One region of the Nocardioides sp. dk884 genome, then DNA from elsewhere that is predicted to be linked to it. Evidence: riboswitches for the same ligand, from Rfam matches in the RefSeq annotation. Region 1 holds a riboswitch; the other holds the start of a gene.
The links. Region 1 has a riboswitch for cyclic di-AMP ahead of GFH29_RS07360 (C40 family peptidase). Riboswitches for the same ligand answer to the same signal wherever they lie in the genome.
Positions count from the first base shown of each region.

Region 2: it holds a riboswitch for cyclic di-AMP, as region 1 does, so the genes downstream of both, GFH29_RS04435 (C40 family peptidase) here and GFH29_RS07360 (C40 family peptidase) in region 1, are expected to answer to the same signal.

Region 1 covers NZ_CP045649.1:1,510,096-1,519,980, reverse strand. Annotated here, with positions in the region: gene GFH29_RS07385 (ArsA family ATPase) at 1-683, opposite strand, end outside; gene GFH29_RS07380 (SRPBCC family protein) at 713-1,153, opposite strand; gene GFH29_RS07375 (AMP-dependent synthetase/ligase) at 1,274-3,061, shown strand; gene GFH29_RS07370 (M48 family metalloprotease) at 3,052-4,284, opposite strand; gene GFH29_RS07365 (hypothetical protein) at 4,281-5,465, opposite strand; gene GFH29_RS07360 (C40 family peptidase) at 5,517-6,512, opposite strand; cyclic di-AMP (ydaO/yuaA leader) riboswitch at 6,539-6,689, opposite strand; gene GFH29_RS07355 (hypothetical protein) at 6,842-7,048, opposite strand; gene GFH29_RS07350 (NYN domain-containing protein) at 7,153-8,436, opposite strand; gene GFH29_RS07345 (DEDD exonuclease domain-containing protein) at 8,500-9,885, shown strand, end outside.
Region 2 covers NZ_CP045649.1:907,358-917,242, forward strand. Annotated here, with positions in the region: gene GFH29_RS04405 (flavin-containing monooxygenase) at 1-1,308, opposite strand, end outside; gene ligD (non-homologous end-joining DNA ligase) at 1,413-2,351, shown strand; gene ligD (non-homologous end-joining DNA ligase) at 2,348-3,259, shown strand; gene GFH29_RS04420 (hypothetical protein) at 3,404-3,706, shown strand; gene GFH29_RS04425 (response regulator transcription factor) at 3,756-4,451, shown strand; gene GFH29_RS04430 (oxygenase MpaB family protein) at 4,492-5,442, shown strand; cyclic di-AMP (ydaO/yuaA leader) riboswitch at 5,628-5,773, shown strand; gene GFH29_RS04435 (C40 family peptidase) at 5,777-6,370, shown strand; gene GFH29_RS04440 (spermidine synthase) at 6,377-7,189, opposite strand; gene GFH29_RS04445 (GAP family protein) at 7,249-7,905, shown strand; gene GFH29_RS04450 (AMP-binding protein) at 7,962-9,581, opposite strand; gene GFH29_RS04455 (hypothetical protein) at 9,797-9,885, shown strand, end outside.

The sequences.
Region 1 (9,885 bases):
TGGGTCCAGGTGCGCCGCGACTCGGCGAGCACCATCGCCTCCGGGGTCAGCACCAGCCGCACGCTCGCGCCCGGGCCGGTCAGCAGCGCGTGCACCTCGGCGAGCTCGGCGTGCAACCGCTCGATGGCGTCGAAGACGTCCCCGCCGGGCATCGGGACGCCGGCGGCGCGCTCCAGGACCGGGCGCAGGGTCCGCACGAGGCGGCGCTCCGCGGGCAGTACCCGCCGCATGTACCACCCCAGCGCCTCGGGCAGCGCGAGCAGCCGCAGGGTCTCCGCCGTCGGCCCGCAGTCCACCACGATCGCGTCCCACTCCCCCGAGCGGGCGCGCAGCCGCAGCTCGAGCAGGGCCAGCACCTCCTCGGCGCCCGGCAGCACGGTGAGCTCCTCGGCGGCGACCTTGTCCACCCCGGCCGCGTCGAGCACCTGGAGCAGGTAGCGCTGCACGTCGGCCCAGGACTGCTCGAAGCGGAGCTGGGCGTCGACCTGCTGGACGAACAGCCGCGGTGCCACCTCGGTGGGCTCCGCCCCGACCGGTACGCCGTACACGTCGGCCAGCGAGTGCGCGGCGTCGGTGGACAGCACGAGCGTGCGCGCCCCGCCGGCGGCGGCCAGGGCGGCGGTGCCGGCGGCGAGCGTGGACTTGCCGACGCCGCCCTTGCCGGTGAGGAGAAGGATGCGCACGGCGGTGGCGAGAGGCGTCGGCGGCGCGCTCAGCGCGACGACTCGACGCGCTTCTTGAGGCCCTTGAGCGCGGTGTCGATGAGGATCTTCTCGCCCTTGCGCTTCAGCATCCCGATCAGGGGGATCGAGACGTCCAGCGCCAGGCGGTAGGTGACCTCGGTGCGCCCGCCGCCGAGGTCACGCAGGGTGTAGGCGCCGTCGAGGGCCTTGAGCATGTTGCCCTCGACGAGGTTCCAGGTGACCTCGTCGTAGCCGTCCCAGTCGTACTCGAGGGTGTACTCGTCCTTGATCGGGGCCACGTCGAGCACGAAGTGGACGCGCTTGGCCCAGCCGTCCTCGCCCGGGTCGACGACCCGGACCTCCTGCATGCCCTTGGCCCACAGGGGGTAGGCCTCGAAGTCACCGATGACCTCCATGACCTCGCCCGGAGCGGCCTCGATCACGATCGAGGAGGTGGTCTGCTCGGCCATCGGTTCCCCTTGGGGTCGGGTCGGGTAGGGCGGTCGGCAGCGTACCGGATGCGGCCACCGCCGAACCCGGCGGTAACGTGCACGACATTGACCACCTACGGTCCGACCAGGAGGAAGCACGTGCGGGAGTTCTCCACGCCCATGACGATCGAGGTGCCCAGCACGGGCAACCTCACCGACGACGTCATGCGCAACGCAGCGGAGGCGCCCCACGCGGTCCTCTTCAGCCGTCAGACCCCGGAGGGCTGGACCGACGTCACCGCCGCGGAGTTCCTCGCCGAGGTGCAGGCCACCGCCAAGGGACTGCTCGCCGCCGGGATCGAGGCGGGCGACCGGGTCGCACTGCTCTCCAAGACCCGCTACGAGTGGACCCTGCTGGACTACGCGATCTGGTTCGCCGGCGCGGTGTCGGTGCCGATCTATGAGACCTCCTCCGCGACCCAGATCCAGTGGATCCTCGAGGACTCCGGCGCCCGCGCGATCATCGCCGAGAGCACCGACCACCTCTCCCGGATCGCGGAGATCCGTGGCGAGCTGAGCGAGCTCAACCACGTCTGGTCCATCGGTGACGGCGCCGTCGAGGTGCTCGCCAGCCTGGGCGGCGACATCGCGGACGCGGACCTGGAGAAGCGGCGCACGGTCGCGACCCCGCTGGACCTGTCCACGCTGATCTACACCTCCGGCACCACCGGGCGGCCCAAGGGCTGCATGATCACCCACGGCAACTTCATGTTCGAGCTGGGCGTGGCGGTCGATGAGCTCCACGAGCTGTTCTCCGGCAAGAACGCCTCGACGCTGATCTTCCTGCCGCTGGCCCACGTCTTCGCGCGCATCCTGCAGATCGGTGCCATCAAGGCGCGTGCCCGCATCGGCCACACCCCGGACACCACGAACCTGATGGCCGACCTGCAGTCGTTCCGTCCGACGTTCCTCCTGGCTGTGCCCCGCGTGTTCGAGAAGGTGTTCAACACCGCCTCGCAGAACGCCGCGGCCGACGGCAAGGGCCGCATCTTCGACCGGGCCGCCGACGTCGCGATCGCCTACTCCCGCGGCATCGAGGCCGGTCGGATCCCGCTCGGCGTACGCGTCCAGCACACGGTGTTCTCCAAGCTGGTCTACGCCAAGCTGCTCACCGCCCTCGGCGGCCAATGCGGCTATGCGATCTCCGGCGGCGCCGCGCTCGGCGAGCGCCTCGGCCACTTCTTCCGCGGCGTCGGCCTCACCGTCCTCGAGGGCTACGGCCTCACCGAGTCCACCGCCGCCCTCTCGGCCAACATGCCGACCGCGACCAAGATCGGCACCGTGGGACGCCCCTTCCCCGGCACCGCCGTCCGCGTCGCCGAGGACGGCGAGCTCCTGTTCCGCGGCGGCCAGGTCTTCGCCGGCTACTGGAACGACGAGGCGGCCACCGCCGAGGCGCTGGAGGCCGACGGCTGGTTCCACACCGGTGACATCGGCGAGGTCGACGACGAGGGCTTCATCCGCATCACCGGGCGCAAGAAGGAGATCATCGTGACCGCGGGCGGCAAGAACGTCGCGCCCGCCGTGCTCGAGGACCGCCTGCGTGCCCACCACCTGATCAGCCAGTGCCTCGTCGTCGGTGACGGGCAGCCGTTCATCGCCGCCCTGGTCACCATCGACGTCGAGACCTGGCCGCGCTGGGCCGAGCGCAACGGCAAGACCGGCCCGCTCGCCGACCACCTCGACGACCCCGACCTGCGCGCCGAGGTCCAGTCCGCCATCGACGAGGCCAACCTCGCGGTCTCCAAGGCCGAGTCGATCCGCAAGTTCCGCATCCTCGCGGTCGACTGGACCGAGGAGGACGGCCTGCTCACCCCGAGCCTCAAGCTCAAGCGCCGCGAGGTCGTGCGCGAGTACCGCAGCGAGATCGACGCGCTCTACTCCTGAGCCATCCGCTGCGCGAGCGCGATCCGCGTCCAGCCGGTGGGGTGGGAGCCGAACCACAGCTGCGAGGGCGTCCACGGCGTCGGGTCGGCCAGCGAACGGGTCATCAGCTGCACCTGCATGTCGATGAAGGTCTCCGGGTCCTCGGTGGCCCGCAGCGAGTCGACGTCGGCGCGCAGCTCGACCTGGCGGCTGATGGTGTTCTGCACCGGGCTGGACAGGAACGTCGCGAGCGCGACCAGCGCCAGCACCACCGGCACGCTCGCGGGGTCCCCGAGCGTGGTGGCCCGGCGCCGTCCCCCGAGCACCAGCCCGAGCAGGCCGACGCCGAACGCCGCCCCGGTCGCCCCGAGCACCGAGCCGACGAGCACGTCGTCGTGGCGGGCGTGGGCCAGCTCGTGGGCGACGATCGTGAGCGCCTGGTCCTGCGGCAGCTCCTCGACGAGGGTGTCGTAGAGGACCACCCGCCGGGTCCCGCCGAAGCCCGAGACGTAGGCGTTGAACGTCGTGGTGCGCTCAGAGGCGTCGCTGACCAGCACCTCCTCGACGTCGACGTCCTCCTCCTCGGCGAGCGCCAGCACGCCGTCACGCAGCGCGCCGGCGGGCAGCTCGGTGAAGGAGCTGAACAGCGGCTCCACGACGAGGGGGTAGACGAACGAGCCGAGCATCACCAGCGTCGCGGCGACCGCCGCGGCGATCACCGGCCAGGCACGCCGCCACCGCCGCGCGCAGGCCATCACGGCCACCAGCGCCAGCGAGACCACGACGATGTCGAGCAGCTCGCCCTTGACCAGGTCCGCGGCGTACCCGCCCCACGACTGCACCGAGAGTCCGTACTCGCGCAGGTGCTGGCGCTGCCGGATGCCGAAGGGCAGCGTGACCAGCCGCCCGACCAGGTCGAGGAAGGTCACCGCCGCGACCACCTGGAGCCACCACGGCCCGCGCTGCACGCGCGCGACGACCGCGCGCCCACGCCGGGTGAACCCGAACCAGCAGGCCAGGAGCAGCGAGACCGCCAGCGAGCTCCAGCTCCACACCCGCGACCACGTGGTGAAGGTCTCGGCGCGCGCGAGGTGCTCGGGCCCGAAGTACGCCGCGGGGTCGGCCGGGGTCAGGTCGCCGCCGGGGACCGGGTCCCACGGCACCAGCCACGCGGCGAGAACGACGAAGAGCAGCCCGGCCACGATGCTCACGCCGAGCGCTGCCGGCCGGTGCTCTGGGGTCACGCCGCCAAGTCTCGCAGCCGCTCGCGCCAGGCGGCGGTCAACGCGTCCACGTCCCACCCGGCGAGCCTGCCGAGCACGGCGTCGAGGTCCTCCCCGTCGCGCACGCTCTCGTAGACCCTGACCAGGCCGGCCTCGCCAGCGCGCTCGGCGAGCACGACCGCCGCCAGCCAGGCGCTCTCGTAGACCGCGCCGAGGCGGCCGTTGGCGACGTCGAAGGCACGGGCGTCGGGCAGCGCCCGCGGCGCGCCGCGCTCGCGCACCTGGCGCACGATCTGGGCGGCGGTCGTGGACACCGGCAGGTCGACGTCGCGCAGCGCGACGTAGTCGGCGAAGCCCTCGAGCAGCCACAGCGGCATCGAGCTGGTGGCCACGCCGGTGGCGACGTGCACCGCCTCGTGGCGCATCACCACCTGCGCGCCCGAGCGGCGCAGCCGGTCGTACTCCTCGGGGTTGACCAGCACGTGGGTGGGCGCGGCGGCGTCGCGGGAGCCGTCGACCGTGGCGGTGACCGCGGCGATCCCGGCGTAGGTCCCCGGCTCGGCACCCAGGGCCCGGTCCAGGTCGCGCGAGGACGCCGGCACCTCCACCACCAGGCGGGCAGGCCAGGCCGGCAGCACCCGGCGTACGACGGGCACCGCCTCGCGGGCCAGCGCGGCGTAGCGGGGCGCGTCGTCGGTGCTCTCGGCCACCAGCACGAGGGTCTCCGGGGTGCGCCGCACCTGCACCGGCGTGGCCAGCCACAACGGTGCCCGGTCGGCACCACCCACCGACTCGACGACCACGCCGTCCTCGGCGGAGCGGAACGTCACCTCGAGCTCGGCGCGGGCCACGGCCGTGTCGAAGCCCGCGAAGCGCCAGGTCGTCTCGACGGCGGCGCGCCAGCGGCCCTCGTCGTCCGCCGGTCCGGTGGCGTCGACGTAGCGCAGGCCGAAGTCGGCGACCCGCAGCCGGCGGGCGTTGGTCACGATGTGCGCGACCTCCTCCGGGCCGGTCCCGGGGTCCTGCCGCTCCCCGACCGCCCGCTCCAGCGCGGCGAGCGCCTGCACGGCGCCGGCCGGGTCGACCGCACCGGCCGAGGCACCGCGCTCGTCGTGCTCGGGGGCGACGTACGGGCCCGAGGTGAGCACGAGGGCCACGCCCGCCACGAGCGCCAGCAGCAGGCACAGCGAAAGGCCGGCCACCCACCGACGTGGGTGACCGGCCTTCGCGGACGGCGTGGGTGCCAGGGCGGATCAGCCCGGGCGGACGGCGCCGACGTAGGGCATGGAGCGCAGCGGCGCGGTGGTGACACCGCTGCCCGGGTTGGCCGCGTGGACGATCTGGCCGTTGCCGATGTACATGCCGACGTGGCTGATCGGGCTGTAGTAGAAGACCAGGTCGCCGGGCTGGAGGTCACCCTCGGAGATCCGGGGGCCCGAGGAGAACTGCGCGCTCGAGGAGTGCGGCAGCGAGACGCCGGCCTGGGCCCACGCCATCATCGTCAGTCCGGAGCAGTCGAAGGCGCTGGGGCCTGCCGCGCCGTAGACGTAGGCGTCGCCGACCTGCGCCATGGCGTACTGGATCGCCGCGCCGGCGCGTCCCGAGCTCGGGACGCTCGCGGGGGCGGGGGCATCCTCGCGAGAGGTGCTGCGCGAGACGATCGCCTCGCGCTCCTCCGCCTCGAGACGGTCGAGCAGGGCCTGGGCCTCGTCGAACTTCTCGTCGATGGCCGCCTTCTCCTCGGCCATCTCCTCCTTGGTCTCGGCGACCTTGGCGATCCGGCTCTCGGTGGCCGCGCGGCGCAGCTCGAGGGCCTTGACCTCGGTGCTGTAGCTGCCGAGCAGCTGGCCCTGGAGGTCGTTGAACGCCGCCATCGTGGTGAGCGAGGCGAGGAAGGCGCCGGGGTCGTCGGAGACGAAGACCTCACCGGCGGCCGAGAGGCCCTGGCCGGTGTACTGCGTCACGATCGAGTCGGCGACCTGGTCACGCACGCCGGAGAGGCGCTGGTCCTGCCGCTTCTCGTCGGCGCGCAGCGAGGTGAGGTCGCCCTGGAGGTCGGTCAGCTCGAGCTTGGCGTCGTTGTAGCGCTCCGAAGCCTGCTCGGCCTCGTGGTAGAGCCGGTCCACCCGCTCCTTGACATCGTCGATGTCGGGCTCGGCGTGGGCCGGGGTCGAGGGGCTGAACGCGATGGCCCCGATGAGTCCGGTGCCGGCGAGGGCACTGATGAATCGCTTGCGACCGTGCTGCACGAGCGGGCGGTCTCCCTTGCATGTCGTACGCCTACCGGGTGAGCTGTCGGGTTCGGGCACGACTTGCCCTACCCCCGCTCCTCGGCGTGCTCGCGCACGCCGCCTTGCGAGGGATTCACCCCAGGAATGGTGGTTCCCCGGCTCCTGGACCGCTCGAGAACGGTCCGGGACTCAGCGCGGTGCCCGCGCGGATCGAGTGATCCACTCCCACGGGCACCTCGAGATGACACGTTAACCCCAGCGATCCGGCTCGGCCAATCCGCCTCCCCCGGTGTGGACCGGAATTTACCGACCGGTCACATCGATGCCCCGCCACCGTGGGACGAGGCTCACGCCGACTCGGTGTAGGGCGTGTCGACCGCGCTCACCAGTCGCAGCGGCGGCACCAGGCCGCCCTCGGCCAGGACGTCGAGCGCACGGCGCTCGTCGTCGTCGAAGGTGAGCTCGGGCGGCGGCCCCAGGAGCACCGTCACCACGCAGTCGTGGCAGGCCAGGGCGCGCACCACGCAGGTGTCGCAGTCGATCCTCGTCGTCATGGTCCGCACGCTGACAGCGACCACCGACAGTCGACCGCGCTGACGCCCGGGGCGGCGTGTCGCGTCGCCCCCCGTCCAGCCACACCGAGCCGGGACCGGCCGGTTCAGGCGGTGCGGTCGAGCAGCGCGCGCAGCACGTCGGAGGGCACCACGCGGGCCCCGGCACGAGCCACGTCGGCACCGAGCGCCCCGTCGCTGGTGACCACCAGCACCACCCGGCCCACCGGCTCGGCCGTGACGAGGTCGCGGATCACGTCGTCGGCGATCACGCCCTCCGGGCTGAACAGGACCTTCACCCCGCGCGGCGCACCGACCACCGGGCGGTGGCTCGAGGCGGCCGCGTCGAAGACGACAGTGGTCTCGGCGCCGGTGCGCGCCACGACGGGCGCCAGCGCCTTGAGCAGCCGGATCCGCTGGGCCTCCAGCGACGACTGCGGCCAGGCGGTCTTGCTCACGTTGTAGCCGTCGACGACCAGGCGCGCCCGCGGCATGGCGAGGTACTGCTCGAGCAGCACCGGCGTCACCGAGGGCCGGACCGGACCGCCGGCCCGCGCCGACTCCCCCGTCTGCGCCACCTCGGCCTCCACCCGGTCGCCGGGGTTGCCCGACACCGGGGGCAGCGCGAGCTCGCGCTGCAGGCCTCCGGCCGCGTCGAGCAGCGTCTCCAACAGCACCCGGGCCCGCACCGTCGCCTCGTCCTTCGCCGCGCGCGTCGTACGACGGCCCGCGGCCAGCTCCTCCTCGAGCGCCGCCACCTGCGCACGCAGGCGCCGCACCTCCTTGAGGTGGGCAGCCGTCCGGGCCTGCGCCTCATCGCGGGCGGCCACCGCGTCGCGCAGCTCCTGCTCCTCGCCCGTGCGCGCCGCCCGCTCGGCCGCCCGGCTCTCCCCGAGGCGGCGGCGCAGCGAGCTGATCTCGGCCTTGTAGTCGTCGACCTGCACGCGGTGGCTGGCGCGCAGCTCGCGCTGGGCCTGCTCGGCCTGCTCCAGCCGCGCCCGCAGCCGCGCCACCTCGGCGTCGCGCTGCTCGGTGCCGGACTGCGCGGCCAGGCGGCGTACGCCGCCGGCGACGACCGCCACCCAGCCCTCGGGGCGCAGCAGCCAGGCCAGCGCCACCTCGTCGGCGGGATCCGCGGCGGCCGGCGCGCGCGCCTTCAGCTGGACCGCGACCCGCTCGCGCAGGTCGTCGTCGGCGAGCGCGGCGCCGATCGCGCCCGCGCCGAGCTTGGCGCGGCGGGCGGGGGCGAAGGCCGCGACCCGGCGCAGGCTGGGCGGCAGCTGCGGGACCTCGGGCAGCACCTCGGCCGCGCGGGTCACCACGCGCGTGCGCGCCGCGGGCGGCAGCGCGTCCAGCCCCGGCTCGGCGGTGGTGCTCACGACCTCGTCCATCGTGACCAGCCTATGCCGCGCGTCGTCACGGGGTTGTCGGTGCCGCGCCCTACGGTCGAGCCCATGAGCAGTGCCGGCAGTGCAGTACGTGACGTGGTTCGGAAGTCGGCATCGCAGGGGGGCCCAGCGCCGCACCCGACCGAGGGCGCCGCGCTCGCGCCCGCGCCCTCGCGCTGGGAGTCCCAGCGCTCCTTCGACGAGCTCGGCCGCCCGCTGCGCGACATCACCTTCTGCGTGGTCGACCTCGAGACCACCGGCGGCTCGGCGGCGGGCGGCTCGATGATCACCGAGATCGGCGCGGTCAAGGTCCGCGGCGGCGAGGTGCTCGGCGAGTTCCAGACCCTGGTCAACCCGCACACCGACATCCCCGCCTTCATCGCGGTCCTCACCGGCATCACCAACTCGATGGTCGCCGACGCCCCGGGCATCGACACCGCGCTGCCCGCCTTCTTGGACTTCGCGGCGGGCACGGTGCTCGTCGCCCACAACGCGCCGTTCGACATCGGGTTCCTCCAGCACTTCGCCGCCCGCCAGGAGCGCGCCTGGCCGGCCTTCGAGGTCGTCGACACCGTGCGGCTCGCACGCCGGGTGATCACCCGCGACGACGCGCCCAACTGCAAGCTCTCCACCCTGGCCGCACTCTTCGGGGCAGGCACGACGCCCAACCACCGGGCGCTGGCCGATGCGCGCGCCACCGTCGACGTGCTGCACGGGCTGATGGAGCGCCTCGGCGCCCTCGGGGTGCACACCCTGGAGGAGCTGCAGACCTTCTCCTCGCGGGTCAGCACCGCCCAGCGCCAGAAGCGCCACCTCGCCGAGGGTCTCCCCCGCACCGCCGGGGTCTACCTCTTCCGCGACGCCGAGGACCGGGTCCTCTACATCGGCACCTCCCGCGACCTGCGCACCCGGGTCCGGTCCTACTTCACCGCCTCCGAGACCCGCTCGCGCATGGGCGAGATGATCGGGCTGGCCGCCAGCGTGACCGGCCTCGAGTGCGCCACGCCGCTCGAGGCCGAGGTCCGTGAGCTGCGGCTGATCGCCGAGCACAAGCCGCGCTACAACCGCCGCTCCCGGTTCCCCGAGAAGGTCCACTTCCTCAAGCTCACCCGGGAGCCCTGGCCGCGCCTCTCCCTGGTGCGCAAGGTGCTCGACGACGACGCCGACTACGTCGGGCCCTTCGGCTCGCGCAAGGTCGCCGAGAAGTGCCTCGCCGCGCTGCACGACACCTTCCCCGTGCGCCAGTGCGCCGACCGCTTCGGCCGGGTCGCCTCCCGGGTGCCGTGCGTGCTGGCCGAGATGCGCCGGTGCCTCTCGCCGTGCGACGGCAGCGTGGACGAGGCCGCCTACGGCATCGTCGTCGGCCAGCTGCGCGATGCGCTCGTACGCCGCCCCGACGAGGTCGTCGAGGCGATCAACGCCAAGATGGCCGCGCTGGCCGCCGAGGAGCGC
Region 2 (9,885 bases), 600 kb from region 1:
CGCTCCCAGTGGCTGGATCAGTGACTCGATCTCGGCGCGCACCGCGGAGCGGTAGGCGTCCTTGTTGACGTAGTAGGACATCCGCTCCAGCCCGAGGTAGCGGTAGCCGCCGGACAGGTCGGGGCGCGGGCCGGCAGCGCGGGCGTCGAGCGCCGCGGCGGCCGCCGGGTCCTGGCTGCGGGCCCGCAGGTACGCCGCGACCAGCTCGGCCTGCTCGTAGCGGCCCTGCCAGCCGATGCCGGAGGCCTCGATCATGCCGAGCACGAACAGGTCGGGGTGCGCGGGGCTGAAGATGTTGAGGTAGAGGTCCGGGGCGGTGCCGGGTCCGGCCCAGCGCAGCAGCGCGGGGTCCAGGAACGGGTAGTGCAGCCGGTAGCCGGTCGCCAGCACCACCAGGTCGTACGCCGCGCGCGAGCCGTCCTTGAACCGCACCCCGTCACCGTCGAGGCGCTCCACGTCGGGGCGCACGGTGATGTCGCCGTGGCCGAGGTGGTGCAGCACGAGTGAGTTCACCACCGGGTGCGACTCGTAGATCTTGTGGTCGGGGCGCGGCAGCCCGAAGCGCACCGGGTCGCCGGTGAACAGCTTGAGCACCCGCGAGTCGATGGCCTGCTTGAGCCGCGGCGGCAGCGGGCGGCCCTGGTTGAGGGTGTCGGCGGGGCGGCCTAGGACGTACTTGGGCACGAAGTGGTAGCCGCGGCGCACCGAGAGGTCGACCGAGGCGGCGTGGTGGACCGCGTCCACGGCGATGTCGCAGCCGGAGTTGCCGGCGCCGATGACCAGCACCCGCTTGCCGGCGAACACCTGGGCGCGCTTGTAGGCGCTGGTGTGCAGCAGCTCGCCGTCGAAGCTGCCCGGCAGCGTCGGGATGTTCGGCTCGCTGAGGGTGCCGTTGGCGACCAGGACACCGGCGTGGTGGACCTCCCGCTCGCCGTCCGGCCCGGTGCTGGTGACCACCAGTCCGCCGTCGGGGTGCGGGGTGACCGCGGTGACCTCGGTGTGGAAGCGGAAGCCGCGGGTGAGGTCGAAGTGGTCGGCGAAGTCGCGGAAGTAGGCGAGCAGCTCGCGGTGCGAGGGGTAGTCGGCCACCTCGGCGCGCATCGGGAACTCGCGGAACTCGGTGGTGTGCTTGGAGGAGATGAGGTGCGCGGACTCATAGACCGTGCTGCGCGGGGCGTCGATGTCCCACAGCCCGCCGACGCCGGGGCCGAGCTCGTAGCCCTCCCACGGCAGCCCCTGGCGCTGCAGGTTGCGCGCGCCGGCCAGGCCGCTGGGTCCGGCGCCGATCACGGCGTAGGTCTGCTGCACGTGTCCCCCTTCGAGAAGTCGCCCGGACGGGCCGGAGGATTCTCGCCTAAGTCAGTCGATAAAGGGCAATTCGAGCGGCTGGGGCGATACGTCAAGATGACCGCATGCGCCCGATGCTCGCCACGAAGACCGACCGGGTCCCGACCGGGGACGCATGGTCGCACGAGGTGAAGTGGGACGGGGTGCGAATCCTGGCCGATCTCAGAAGTGGTGCGGACGGGTCGCGACTGACCAGCCGCAACGACAACGACGTCACGATCGCCTGGCCCGACGTCGTGGGCAACGGTCCGGAGGCGGGGCGCGACCTGCTCGTGGACGGCGAGATCATCGCCCTCAATGAGCAGGGGCTGCCGGACTTCCGGGTGCTCCAGGACCGCATGCACGTGCGCCGCGCGACCAGCGCCGCCCGGCTGGCCACGAGCATCCCGGCGACCTTCATGGTCTTCGACCTGCTCCGCCTCGACGGCCGGGAGCTGGTCGAGGAGCCGCTCGAGCGGCGCCGCGAGCTGCTCGCCGGGCTCGCCGAGGCCGGCGACCTCGGCTCCTGGCAGGCGCCCGCGTCGTACGACGACGGCGCGATGCTCCACGAGGCGACGCTCGCCCAGGGGCTGGAGGGCGTGGTGAGCAAGCGCCGCGACTCCCGCTACGTCTTCGGGCAGCGCAGCCCGCACTGGCTCAAGCTGGCCCACCGCCACCGGCACTCCTACGTGGTCGGCGGCTGGCGCCCGCAGGAGGGCACCAGCGACCGGCTCGCCGCGCTGCTGGTGGGGGAGCCGGGCGAGGGCGGGCTGCTCTACCGCGGCCGGGTCGGCAGCGGCATCGGGGCGAAGGTGAGCCGCCAGCTCGCCGAGCTGCTCGCCGGGCACACTCGCGCCGACAGCCCGTTCGACGACGAGGTGCCGCGCATCGACGCCCGCGGCACGGTCTGGGTCGACCCGGTGCTGGTCATCGACGTCGACACCCACCACACCTCGCGCGCCCAGCGGCTGCGGCAGCCGTCGTATCAGGGGCTGCGCAGTGACCTGTCCCCGGAGGACCTGTGAGCCCCGCCCGCGATCGCCAGGAGGTGCGCGTCGAGGTCGACGGGCGCACGCTGACCATCAGCAGCCTCGACAAGGTGCTCTACCCGCGCACCGGCACCACCAAGGGGGAGGTGCTGCACTACTACGCCCAGATCGCGCCGGTGCTGCTGCCGCACCTCGCCGAGCGCGCGGTCACCCGCATCCGGTGGCCGCACGGCGTGCAGGACGGCAGCTTCTTCGAGAAGAACACCCCGCCCGGCACGCCGTCGTGGGTGCGCACCGTGAAGGTGCCGACCACCGGCTCGCGCGGCACCTCGCGCCACGGCGACACCCTGGTCTTCCCGGTCGCCGATGACCTGGCCACGCTCACCTGGCTGGTCAACCTCGCCGCGCTGGAGCTGCACGTGCACCAGTGGACGGTCGGGCGCAACGGGCGCCCGCGCAACGCCGACCGACTCGTCATCGACCTCGACCCCGGCGAGCCGGCCGGGCTGCACGAGTGCTGCCAGGTCGCGCTGCTGGTGCGCGAGCACCTCGAGGAGCGCGGGCTGAGCGGGCGGCCGGTCACCAGCGGCAGCAAGGGGCTGCACCTGTACGCCGACCTGCCGCGCCGGCTGCCCTCGGAGGACGCCACCGCGCTGGCCAAGGAGATCGCCGAGGAGCTCCAGCGCGCCCACCCCGACCGAGTGACCGCGACCATGACCAAGTCGCGCCGCGGCGGCAAGGTGTTCCTCGACTGGTCGCAGAACGCCGCCTCCAAGACCACCATCTCGCCGTACTCGCTGCGCGGGAAGGAGCGCCCGACCGTCGCCACGCCTGTCACCTGGGACGAGGTCGAGGCCGGGGCCGAGGACCCCGAGGGGCTGGGCCAGTTCCTGTTCGGCGAGGTGCTCGAACGGGTCGCGCAGCACGGCGACCTGTTCGCCTGACCCCGAGCGACCGGCCGGCCGCTTCTCGGCCGGCGTTGTTACCGACGCGTAGGCGACACGTGGTGGCGTCGTGGGGAGCCGGAGGGCGGTGCGCTCCTAGCGTGGTCACGCACCCTGCCGCCCGACCGGGAGAGGACCACCCCGATGCTGCCGACGTCCCCGCGACGCACCTCCTCGCGCCGAGTGCTGGCCGGTGCCGCGGCCCTGGGCGGGGCGGCGCTGGTCGTGCTCGGCCTCGGTGGCCCGGGCGTGACGGGGGGCGGTGAGGACGGCGTACGCCTGGAGTCCTCCGTCGACACCCGGGCGACGCTCGTGGTGAGCGAGCTGGCGCCGGCGCAGAAGGCCAGCCGCGACCTGACCATCACCAACGACGTGGCCGAGCTCGCCCGGCTGACACTGGTCGAGGACGTCGAGATCGCCTACACCTGGGCGACCACCCCGGCCTGAGTCTGCAACAACCGCGGTGCCGTCGAGGGGTGGGCTCTATGCTCCTGCCATGGCCCCACGCGTTCTCGTCGTCGAAGACGAGGAGGACATTGCCTATCCGCTCGTGCGCACCCTCGAGCGTGAGGGGTACGTCGTGGAGTGGGTCGACACCGGCCTCGGCGCGCTGGAGATCCTCGCCACCGACCCTTCCGACGTGGTGCTGCTCGACCTCGGCCTGCCCGACCTCGACGGGCTCGAGGTGTGCCGCAAGTCCCGCGAGGCGGGGTTCCTCGGCGCGATCCTGATCCTCACCGCGCGGGCCAGCGAGATGGACCGGGTGGTCGGCCTCGACTACGGCGCCGACGACTACCTCGCCAAGCCGTTCGCCCTCGCCGAGCTGCACGCCCGCATCCGCGCGATGCTGCGCCGCACCGCCGGCACCGGGTTCGGCGCGGAGGATTCCGGGCAGGACGCGCTGCGCGTCGACGTACCGGCTCGGCGCGTCTACGCCGGCACCGAGGAGGTGCCGCTGACCGGCAAGGAGTTCGACGTCTTGTCGATCCTGGCCGCCAACCGCGACAAGGTGGTCTCCCGCGGCCGGCTGATGGCCGACGTGTGGGACGAGAACTGGTACGGCTCCACCAAGACCCTCGACGTCACCATCGGGCGGCTGCGCCAGAAGCTCGAGAGCGTCGGCGTCGAGGACAAGGTGGTCGCGGTCCGCGGTGTCGGGTTCCGCCTCGAGGGTCCGCGCCCGGAGATCTGAGCCGTTCCCCTGCCGGAGCAACTGCTCTAGGTTGGCCGCCATGGCTGGCCCGACTGGCACGACTGGCGGCATCCGCATCCGCATCCGCGGCAAGCGCTTCGGCGGCGTCCCTCGCGCGCACTGGCGCCGCGTCAACGACGCGATGGACCCCGAGACGCAGTACGTCGAGATCTATCGCAACGTCGCGATGCAGGAGTTCCCCTGGGACATGAACCAGGCGCTCAGCTTCGCGCTGTTCCGCACCTACGCGGTGCCCGGGATCGGGCGGCTGCTGGACCGGACCGGGGAGTTCACCGGCAACACCCAGAAGCGCTACGACGACACCGCGCTGCTGCTCGAGGTGCCGTTCGGTCGGGGCTTCGAGGACCCCGAGGCGCGCGCCGCGATCCGGCGGATCAACCAGATGCACCGCTCCTACGACATCCCCGACCACGAGATGCGCTACGTGCTCAGCACGTTCGTGGTGGTCCCGAAGCGCTGGCTCGACGACTACGGCAAGCGGCCGCTGAGCGACGTCGAGCTGCGCGCGTCGGTGAACTACTACCGCGAACTCGGCCGGCACATGGCGATCCCCGACATCCCGGACAGCTACGACGGGTTCGCGCGGCTGATGGACACCTACGAGGCCGAGCACTTCGCCTTCGACGAGGGCGGGCGCCGCGTCGCCGACGCCACGCTGGCGCTGCTGGTGACCTTCCACCCCTCCTTCGCCTCGCGCGCGGTCGAGGTCTTCAGCCGGGCCCTGATGGACGAGCCGCTGCGCGAGGCGTTCGGCTACGAGGCCCCCTCGCGCCGGGTCGAGGCGCTCTCGCGCGGCCTGCTGCGCGCCCGCGGCGTACTCCTGCGCGCCTTCCCCGTGCGCCGCGACCCCAAGCGCATCGCCGACCTGCCCTGGGTCCGCAGCTACCCCGACGGCTTCCGCGTCGACGACCTCGGCACCTTCCCAGGCACCACCCCCGCCCCCACCCCCGGCTGCCCCGTCCCGCACTGACCCCCTCGCCGAGTCGGCGCCAATGGTTGCGCGAGTCGGCGCCAATGGCGCGCCGAGTCGGCCCTTGTGGTGGCGCGGGACTTGGACCTCGACCGACGCCGGGCTACCGTCGGCGCCTTGACCTGAGCCCAGGTCGCCGACGCATGGGTACGCCGAGTCCTGCCCGCCCCTGCGCCGGACGTCGGACGGCGCGCGCGCCGCCGGGGCAGGAGTGGGGGACCCACCTCTCCACGCGGTCCACGGACCGCTCGGGGCGAAGCCACCCACGGGTGGCCGGGCACCTTCCACAGCCCGAGCCCGACAGCTCACCTCACAGGCGTGGGAAGGACAGCCCATGCACTCGACCACCCCCACCACCGTGGAACCCCGCCGCGTGACCGGGCCGCTGCGCCACGCCGTACGCCTCGGCGCCCGCGTCGTCGGCGCCGGCGCCCTCGCCGTCACCCTGATCGGGGTCTCGCCGACGCCGCCGGCCGACGCCGCCCCCGGCGCGACCCTGCAGGCCGTGGCGCCCGCCGCCCAGCCCACTGCCAAGCCCGCCGCGCGCAAGAAGCAGGAGCGCCGCATCGGCAAGGCGATCTCGATCGCGCGCAACCAGATCGGCGACCGCTACCGCTACGGCGCCACCGGGCCCAACGCCTTCGACTGCTCCGGGCTGACCAGCTATGCCTTCCGCAAGGCGGGCATCAAGGGCATCCCGCGGACCTCCTCGGCCCAGGCCGGCTGGGCCAAGCGGATCGCGCGCTCGAAGATGCGCCGCGGCGACCTGGTCTTCTTCCACAACGGCGGCAGCGTCTACCACGTCGGGATCTTCACCGGCGTCAAGGACGGCAAGCGCCGCATCATCCACGCGCCGTCGACCGGCAAGCGCGTGCAGGCAGCGAAGATCTGGACCGACTCCTGGTTCGCTGGCACCGCGCGCCGCTGACGCACCTCAGGGCACGGGTGAGGGCTCCGCGTCGGCGTCGGTGAACGGCCGGCCGCCCCCGAAGGAGTCGCTCACCTGGCCCGCGTCCAGCACGCGGTACGGCGCCGGCGAGCTCGCCGCGCGTCGGATCAGCTCCTCCAGCGGCACCCGCCCGCGCGAGGCGACGAGCAGCAGGTTGCCGCCACGGCGGCCGCGCAGCGTCGCCGGCTCGGCGCTCAGCATCAGCCGCGGCAGGCTCTCGCGCACCGCGGCCACCACCCGCCGGGTCCACGCGAACGGCGCCCGGTCGGCGAGGTTGAGCAGCAGCAGCCCCTGCTCGCCGAGCACCCCCGCCGCCACCGCCGCGGCCTCGCGGGTGACCAGGTCAGCCGGCACCCGCCCCTCCGCGTACGCGTCGACGACGATGACGTCGGCGCTGTCCGGGCGCAGCGCCGCCAGGCCCGTGCGGCCGTCCACCGGGCGCACCTTGATCCCGCTGCGCGCCGGCAGCGGCAGCTCCGCGCGCACTCGCTCGGTCACGTGCACGGCCGGCTCGAGCACGATCTGCGCCGACCGGGGCCGGGTCGCCGCCACGTAGCGCGGCAGCGTCATCGCCGCCCCACCCACGTGCACCACCCGCACCGGCTCACCCGCCGGCGCGCACGCGTCGAGCACGTCGCCGATGCGGCGTACGTAGTCGAAGGCCAGCCGGGTCGGGTCCTCGAGGTCCACGTGGGACTGCTCGTGCCCGTCGAGCCGCAGCACGTACGACCCCGCCCGCTCGGTCGGCACGATCTCGAGAGTCCCGGTGTCCACGGGCCTATCCTCGCAGCGGCATATGCGCGGGCCCCGCGGCACCACGACCTCGGTACGACGCGCCGCGGTTACGCTTCCGCTCAATGGTCAGTGTCCTCGCACTCGTGATCCCGCTGGCCTTCGCCGGCGCTATCAGTCCGGTCATGTTCACCGAGCAGACCGTGCTGCTGGCCGGGCGCAACGGCCGCCGCGTCGCGGCGAGCTACGCCGCCGGGGTGGGCGCGACGTTGCTGGTGATCGTGTCGTTGCTGGTGTTCTTCGGCAGGTCCATCGCCCTCCCGGAGGAGCCCAGCCTCAGCGCCTCGCTCGACATCGTCCTCGGGGCCCTTCTGGTGCTCATCGCCGTCGTGCTGCGGTACCGCCGGCCGCGGTCCCCGAAGCCCGAGAAGTCGCGTGACCGCGGGCTGAGCCCGACCCAGGCGCTGGGGTTCGGCGTGGTCTCGATGGCGACGAACTTCACGACGCTGGCGGTCATGGTCCCCATCGCCAAGGAGATCGCTGCCAGCGATCTCGAGTTCCTCGCCCGCCTGATCGTGCTCGCCATCGTCGTCGTCGTGGCAGCGGTGCCGGCCTGGCTGCCGCTCGCGATGACCCTGGTGGCGCCCGACCCCACGCGCCGCGGTCTGCAGGCGCTGGGCGACTTCATCGACACCCGCGGTCGGTTGGTCACGGTGCTGCTCCTGGCCGCGGTAGGCCTCTTCCTGGTGGTCCGCGGCATCGTGCGCATGGTCGGTCTCTGAGGCCGACAGGGCCCGTTGTCCGCAGATCTGGGTAGAGGGGTCGGCCGTAACCCGCGTCAGGCGGGGGTGGGGGCGTGCTCGCTCGCGACCGCCTTGGCCCAGCGGTAGTCGGCCTTGCCGGCGGGGGTGCGCTTGACCTCGGGGACGACGACCAGGTCGCGGGGGACCTTGTAGCCGGCCAGCGACTCGCGCGCGTGGCGCTGGACGTCCTCGAGCTGCGGCTCGCGGCCCTCCCGCGGGGAGACGACGGCGGCGACCCGCTCGCCGAGCCGGTCGTCGGGGACGGCGACGACGAGGACGTCGGCGATGTCGGGGTGGCCGTGGAGGACGTTCTCGACCTCCTCGACGTAGACCTTCTCCCCGCCGGTGTTGATGCACTGCGAGCCGCGGCCGAGGAAGACGATCGAGCCGTCGTGGTCGCGGTAGCCCATGTCGCCCAGCACCGAGCAGCGCCGCCCGTCGGGCAGTGTGCGGAACGTGCGGGCGGTCTTCTCCTCGTCCTTGTAGTAGCCCTGTGGGACCGGGCCGAGGCGGGCGATGAGGCCGACGTTCTCGGGCCCGGCGGGCACCTCGGCGAGCGTGTCGTCGACGACGAGCATCTGGTCGGTGGCCGGCACCCGCAGGTTGCCTTGCTCGTCCAGCGTGATCTCGCCGTCGTTGCCCGACTCCGAGGCGCCGAAGTTGTCGCGCTGCATCGCGCCGGGAGCGAGCGCCTTGAACCGGTCGCGGCACGCCTGGGACCAGATCGCCCCGCCGGAGGTGATCATGAACAGCGCGGAGTAGTCGACCTCGTCCTGGCGCCGCTCCATCTCATCGGCCAGCGGCATGCCCATCGCGTCGCCGACGATGAGCAGGCTCTGCAGGCCGTCGTGCGCGATGCCGTCGACGATCCTCGCCGGGTCGAAGTCACGGAGCATGACCAGTCGGCCGCCGAAGATGAAGTAGAAGAACATCGCGTACGACGCCGCGCCGTGCATCAGCGGAGCCGCGATGAGGAACGAGATCGGCGGCATCGCCTGCGCGGCCGCCGCGACGGCGGCGAGGTCGGGGTGGGCGTCGCCGTAGGGGTTGCCGCCCGAGAGCGGCTTGTGGAAGAGGTCGTCGTGGGTCCAGACGACGCCCTTCGGGTAGCCCGTGGTGCCGCCGGTGTAGAGGATGTAGTGCTCGTCCCCGGTGCGCTCGGCGAAGCCCCGCTCGGCCGGCTGGTCGCGCCAGCCGGCGAGGTCGACGAGCGCGACGCCGCGCTCGCCGGCCGCGGACACGAGTGCCGCGTCGGGCTGCCCGGCGACGTACACGGTGCGGAGCTGGGGGAGGCGGTCGAGGATCGAGGCGAGCACCTGCTGGTGGGCGGGCTCCTCGACGACGACGGCGACGCTGTCGGAGTTGGTGAAGAGGTACTCCAGCTCTGCGGCGGTGTAGCGGTAGTTCACGTTGATCGGCACCGCGCGGATCTTGAGCAGGCCGACCATCGAGGTGACGTGCTCGACGCTGTTCTTGAGGAAGATCGCGACGTGCTCACCCGGCGCGACGCCGTGCGCCGCGAAGAGGTGGCCGACCTGGGTGGCCTCGCGGTCGAACTCGGCGTAGGTCAGGTCGCGACCCTCATAGGTGAGGGCGACCCGCTCGGGCACGGCGTCGGCGACGGTCTCGAACACGGAGGCGAGGTTGAACGTCATGCCTGGGCACGCTAGCCAGGATCGGGGCCGAATGTGACCCGAGTCACCAAAAGAGTGCAACGTGTTCTCGTCCGGGCTGGTTGCTGGTCCCAGCGCCACAGTGTCGATCAGCCTCGGCGAACCCCTTGTCCACAGATCTGGGTAGAGGGGCTGGCCGTGGTCGGCTGGCTCGCCTACGTTCTGGCCCACGAGTCCACTCGGGACGGGGCCACGACATGGCGATCACCACGGCAGGGCGGCATGCCCAGACGCGCAGTGTGCTGGTCGACCTGCTCGATGAGCGGGTGCGTGATCTGGTACGCCG